Endozoicomonas sp. GU-1: one gene and its partner. The protein of the gene in region 1 interacts with the protein of each later gene in a pairwise test. Links are inferred from orthologs where the notes say so. Each region holds a gene or a part of one and is shown on either strand. Other genes may lie near its edges.

Region 1 (3,319 bases):
CGCCGGCACACACAGTACCCTGGGCACCCAGGCTTTCTGTCACCCATTCAAAAACGGTTCTGCCATAATAATCAAGGCCACGCACCAGTCTTGGATTCACGCGATAAGCAACACCCGCCTCATCCAGAATCTGCTTTAACTGCGCAAAGTGTTCCTGTGACTCTTCATCCAGATAGTCAAACAGCTCGGGGGCACCGGCAACAATTTTCTGTGTGTTTTGATCTTTACTATCAAGAATTCTCAGCGGGTTGATGGTCAGGCGACGACGGCTGTCGTCATCCAGCTCTGACTCATAATCCCTGAGATAAGTCACCAGAGCTTCACGATAACGGATACGGGCTTCTATGGTACCCAGAGTATTCAGCTCCAGCGTGACATGCTTTGTCAGACCAAGCTTCTGCCAAAACCGTGCCGTCATCATGATGATTTCCGCATCAATATCCGGACCTGTCATGCCATAGGCTTCAACACTGATCTGGTGAAACTGGCGATAACGGCCTTTTTGCGGACGCTCGTAGCGGAACATCGGACCGGAAGTCCACAACCGCTGAATCTGGTTGTAAAACAGGCCCTGCTGAATACCTGCGCGAACAACCCCGGCAGTGGCCTCAGGACGAAGGGAGAGCTTGTCACCATTGCGATCTTCAAAGGTGTACATCTCTTTCTCAACAATATCCGTACCAGAGCCAATACCCCGGCTGAACAGAGCAGAGCTTTCCACAATCGGAACCCGGATTTCCTGATAACCATAAGTGCTCAGGACAGAGCGTACCTGCTGCTCAAGGTACTGCCAGACAGGGGTCTGTTCGGGAAGAATATCATTCATCCCACGGATGGCTTGAAGCTGCTTGCCCAAGTTCAAATGTCCTCTACCAAAAACACCACATAACTTCACCCGGTTCGTCAGGAACAGGCGATTTGGCGGTTCGCAATAAAAAGTAGGCAACTATAACCGTTAACGCCTTTGTGTGACAATCCCACAGCCCTCCCATTAAAGAATGCCCATCGCTGCCGGGAGTTTCTTCACTGAAAGGACATAGTTTTAAGGACTAAGTAGCTAGCCATATGGAATCATATATTTCTGGCTACTTGGGCAGGTGCTATGCGAGGCACAACGGAGGGAGCATAGCCGTAGCTATGTGACCGGAGTTGTAACGAAGCAGAGTGCCTGAACAAGGAGTCAGAAATATATGATTTCATATGGTTAGCTACTTATTGATTTACCCCTGACCACTGCCTGTTAACAAGACACTGGCCACCCGGGTATTCGAGCTGGGTTTGGCTACCGGCTCGCCATCCAGCAGGATACTGTCAACACCGGGGGTATTACCGAACCGCAAATTCACTGGGGGAAAAACATCAAGATTAATGGAAGACCCGGCTCTCTGCACGGTTGAAATCAGCACTTCACCGGTGGCATCCTTGATTTCAACCCAGCAATCTTCTGAGAAATTAATAACAAGAGGCTGAATCAGATCAACAATCGGTGAACTGGACTCATCTATCGTATCAACAACCTCAGAACCGGCCATGGCAATTGGAAGTCCCTCTGACACAACCTCTTCCAGAACAGGTTCATCTTCCAGACTTGGGTCTTCTTTTAAAATTGTGGTGTCATCAGCTGGAACAGCCTCTTCCTCCACGCTCTCACTAATTTCCGCAACAGAGGGGACAGAGACAACACTGGCATCAGTCACCAGAGGCTCAGACACATCCTCAGATACGTCTTCAATAATGGCCACCTCGACCACTGGTTCGATACCCAGCAAGCTATTCCAAAGGTAATAACCAAACCCTCCCAGCGACACAAGCAGCAAAAGCGCAAGCGCATACACTGGAGAAGGTGCACTGTGAGCTCGCAGCGGCTTCAACTTCTTAGAACCCTGTAAACGCGGAGATTCCAGCCCATCGACCCCCATAAAATGGTCAAAGTCCCTAACCAGATCTTCGCCATTAAGCCCCACCAGTTTCGCATAATTACGAATATAGCCACGGACAAATGCCGCCTGCGGCAGGATATCAAACGTGCTCTCCTCAATGGCCTTAACATAACTTTCGGTAATTTTCAGGCTTTCAGCCACTTCAAGGATAGATAGCCCCTGACTGTCACGGGCCCGGGCAAGCACAGCACCGGGAGCAAACGTCTGAATAGCTTCTTCCTGCTGAGTATCCTGTTCACTCATGACCCAATCGACTCCGATAATGCTTCAGCTCCACAGAGCCGGGATACAACCTTTCCAGCTTCAAAGCATAACCTGCCGCTTTATCCTGAGCCCGGTTTGCCCTTGCCAGCTCAATACCCAGTAGCAAGCTGCGAGGACTCTGCTCAGCCGACCCGGCAAAGGCCTGGTAGTGCTGCCACCCTGTATAGAGATTGCCCTGCTCTTTGTAGATAGCGGCAAGCTCCAGATTGGCCCTTGGCAAGTTACTGTTCAGACGAAGAGCCCGGGTAAAGTGATCAACCGCCAGGGAAGACCGGCCCATCCGCAAAGCAACAATCCCGAGGTTTTCAAAGGTTCGACTGCGCTGGGAATAAGCAACATCCCCGGAAGCCAGTTGAAACTGACGATAAGCGTCCTGAAGCCGGTTTCTGGAGAACAGGAAAGCACCAAAGTTATTGCGTATGTCCGCGGCATCAGGGTCAATGGCCAGCGCCTTATTGAACGCCTGCTCGGCCAGCTGATCCTCCCCCTGACGCTGATAAGCCATACCCAGCATGCCATGGACACTGGCCGAATAGGGCTCGATCTCAAGCGCTCTTTCCAGCGGCCTTACCGCTTTTTCCGAGTAACCTTCCTGAAGATAACCCCTGGCCAGATTCATATAGTCCACCACTGCCCTGTTCTCGTTAACAGGCCGACTGTCCGTGGTGACACAGCCTGTCAGTGCCAGAGATACAGAAAACAGTAGTGCAATGGGCCTCAATTTGACTCCCATGCTGATCCCCACATTTGCAATTTATAAATATATCCGGGACGCCGTTGAGAGTAGCAACCTCCGGGAGCCTGTCGGATAACAGATGCATCCCGGACAGCTTATACCTGTCTGGCTGCTATGTAGCGCTCACTGCGCCGGGTCTTATCCATTACATTGCCCACTAACTGACCGCAGGCAGCGTCAATATCATCACCTCTTGTCTTTCTTACGGTGACATTAAAACCAGCCAGCTGCAAACTCTCCTGAAACCGTCTCACTGCATTATTGCTGGGTCTTTCATACCCTGAATGAGGAAATGGATTGAACGGAATAAGGTTTATCTTACAGGGCAGATCTTTCAGCAAAGCAATCAGCTGCTGTACCTGTTCAGGTTGATCATTCA
Region 2 (3,233 bases), 5.5 Mb from region 1 along the record:
TCCATATTGGTTTTGCCCAGCATAACGGCACCGGCATCCCTGAATTTGCCGGTGACGGTGGACTCATAAGGGGCAACAAAGTTGTCCAGCATTTTTGAACCACAGGAGGTTTTTACGCCTTGTGTGCAGAACAGGTCTTTATGGGCAACGGGAATGCCGGTCATGGCGTGGGCATCGCCCGCCGCACGGCGCTGGTCGGCGGCGGCTGCCTGTTCCAGGGCTAACGTTTCAGTCACCGTAATAAAGCTGTTGATGTCACCATCGAACTGCCTGATTCGGTCAAGGTAGGTTTGTGTCAACTCGACACTGGATATTTCGCCACTGGCTAATGCCCGGCTCTGTTCTGCAATGGTTTTATCGTACATGGGATTCGTTCGGTTGGAAGACGTATGGTATAGAAGAGGCTCAGCTTCTACCGGACTCAGAGCAGTTATTATGAAAATAATGCCTTTTCGGCGTTTCTACCACGATCACTGCTGCAATATTTTCTGACGTGTCACTCAATAACACGCGGAACCAGAAAGAGGCCTTCTTCAACGGCAGGTGCGCAGCCCTGTAATTGCTCTCGCTGGTTTTCTTCGGTGACCTGGTCAGGGCGCAGGCGCTGGATGGCATCCAGAGGGTGTGCCAGGGGTTCCACGTCCTGTGTATCAACGGCCTGCATGCTATCGACCAGTTCCAGTATGCTGCTGATGGTGGCAGCGGTTACTTCCACTGCATCGTCGTCAATGGACAGACGTGCAAGTTTTGCAACCTTTTTGACTCCAGAGGCGTCGATGGCCATTGGTAATGGTTCTCCATAAATGAATAACAAGCAAATAAATAAGAAGCTAATGTATGGGCTGCCCACCTATTTCTCAAGGATTTATCGGGTGATCTATGGGATGATTACCGGAAACATCTCTGCGGGAATGGTAAATGGGGGGCTGATTGGTGTAAAAATAGAGTATTGCAGTTTAACAAAACACACGGACAGTCACCCGGTTTTTCGGTAAATCCCACTATTAAGGCCGCTGTTTGAATGCTTTTCCTGAGATAAATGATTCAGGCACAGTTGCCACAGAGCACAATTGCTGCTTGCCCTCCGGAGGCAGCATTGTTAGAGTTTCTGGAATTACCCAAGCCTTGAATCAAGGTACACCATAACATGCTGAAAAGGTTACGTGGCCTGTTTTCCAGCGATCTCTCGATTGATCTTGGAACAGCCAACACACTGGTCTATGTCCGCGAAAAGGGCATAGTGTTAAATGAACCCTCTGTGGTTGCTATCCGCAATCTCGGTACTCAGAAAAGCGTAGTGGCTGTTGGTGCCGATGCCAAGCGGATGCTGGGGCGAACCCCCGGCAACATTACCGCTATACGTCCAATGAAGGATGGCGTGATAGCGGACTTTGATGTCTGCGAGCGTATGCTCCAGCACTTTATTAACAAAGTGCATGAGAACAGTTTTATTCAGCCCAGCCCTCGTGTGCTGGTCTGTGTGCCCTGCAAATCAACCAAAGTTGAAAAACGGGCGATCCGTGAATCGGTACTGGGCGCGGGTGCCCGGGAAGTGTATTTGATCGAAGAGCCGATGGCGGCCGCTATTGGTGCCGGACTTCCGGTTGAAGAAGCCAGTGGCTCCATGGTTGTGGATATCGGTGGTGGTACCACGGAGATTGCCATTATCTCCCTTAGCGGTGTCGTCTACTCTGAATCTGTGCGCATTGGTGGTGACCGTTTTGATGACGCGATTGTGACGTATGTCCGCCGCAACTACGGCAGCCTGATTGGTGATGCTACTGCTGAGCGTATCAAGCAGGAAATTGCCATCGCCTATCCAAGTGATGAACTGCTGGAAATTGATGTGCGCGGGCGTAACCTGGCGGAAGGTATTCCCCGGAGCTTTACCCTGAACAGTGGCGAAATTCTGGAAGCGCTGCAGGAATCGCTGACGGCGATTGTTCAGGCCGTGAAAAGTGCCCTGGAACAATCACCGCCGGAACTGGCTTCGGATATTGCCGAGCGTGGCCTGGTGCTGACCGGTGGGGGTGCATTGCTGCGGGATCTGGATAAACTGATCAGTGAAGAAACCGGCCTGCCGGTTCTGGTCGCTGAAGATCCGCTCACCTGTGTGGCCCGTGGCGGCGGCAGGGCGATCGAGATGATGGATAAGCACCGTATGGATCTGTTATCCACCGATTAACGGCTCTGTTAATCAAACACCTGTTTTGCAAAATGATCAGCAATATTTCTTCCCGAGGTATTGCTGATTTGCTATTTTGGTCTGCCACTAGGAGGCTGTCCGAGAATAGACTGCCCTACTGCGGTGGCAGTAAATTGGTCTAAAAATTCCTGCTTCTTCGTCAAATAGCCCCGCTATTCTCCTCAGAAGCAGAAATTTTTATCCTCAATTTCTCGCAATCCTCGCTACGGACGCTTAAGTCCGACAGGCTCCTGGGCAAAGTTAGCAGTTCTCTTCAGGTGGTCAGTGTTATTTCGGTAATCGCGGCTTTTCCGGGAAGTGTTGAACTCATCACCTTTAATAGCTGATCACTGAAAATTGTCAGCCAGACATGGGTGTCGATAGGACGGTGCTTCAGGTTTTTGATATGGCATTTTCAAGGCAATTAATTTGAGGCCTGGTAATACCAATTCCGCCTTCTAAATATGAGATCGAGCAAGTCATTTTGGACAGCTGGGCAAGGCGGAATGACGAGTAATAGCAGGGCTATTGCGAGGAATTCCAACGAAGATCCAGCTGTTCAAAATGGCTGCGCAGTTCATATTTAGAAGGTGGAATTGGTATAAGGAGCAGGTTATTAAACCGATTTTCAGTCAACGCCAGTCACTGGTCACGCGCTTTGTTTTGCTGATCATCCTGTCATTGGCGATTTTGTATTTTGATCATAGCTATCGCGCCCTGTCACAGGTTCGCCAGTGGCTGACTGTTGCTGCTACGCCTGTCCTGTTTCTTGCTGATCTGCCCGGGCGTATCTGGGGAACCGCTTCACAGGTGGTGATGTCGCACAACGACTTGCTTCAGGAAAACGCCCGTCTCAAGGCACGAAACCTGATTCTTGAACAGAAGGTTCAGAAGCTTGCTTCATTAACCGCCCAGAATATCCGTCTGCGGGAGTTGCTGAACTCTTCTGAACTGGTGGATGAGCAGGTATTGGTTGCCGAGGTGGTTGGCGTTGACCCTGATCCTTTCCGGCACCGGGTGATCATTAACAAGGGAGCCATTGACAAGG

What was found.
Region 2: the proteins of O3276_RS00420 (region 1) and O3276_RS23260 interact in binary tests that used the Escherichia coli proteins (3 or more experiments, as listed by UniProt). The link is inferred for Endozoicomonas sp. GU-1 from one-to-one orthologs.

The regions. Positions count from the first base shown.
Region 1 is NZ_CP114771.1:72,690-76,008, reverse strand. Bases 203-3,199 are described here. They hold O3276_RS00420 (RodZ domain-containing protein), read right to left. Parts: upstream 2,184-3,199; coding sequence 1,221-2,183; downstream 203-1,220. Other genes in these bases: rlmN (dual-specificity RNA methyltransferase RlmN), read right to left, coding at 3,036-3,199; pilW (type IV pilus biogenesis/stability protein PilW), read right to left, coding at 2,176-2,937; hisS (histidine--tRNA ligase), read right to left, coding at 203-856. Outside these bases: more of hisS, read right to left, coding at 1-202; more of rlmN, read right to left, coding at 3,200-3,319.
Region 2 is NZ_CP114771.1:5,528,867-5,532,099, forward strand. What follows is about bases 256-3,166. They hold O3276_RS23260 (rod shape-determining protein), read left to right. Parts: upstream 256-1,147; coding sequence 1,148-2,185; downstream 2,186-3,166. Other genes in these bases: gatC (Asp-tRNA(Asn)/Glu-tRNA(Gln) amidotransferase subunit GatC), read right to left, coding at 497-784; mreC (rod shape-determining protein MreC), read left to right, coding at 2,750-3,166. Also shown: more of mreC, read left to right, coding at 3,167-3,233. UniProt on the Escherichia coli protein: Forms membrane-associated dynamic filaments that are essential for cell shape determination. Acts by regulating cell wall synthesis and cell elongation, and thus cell shape.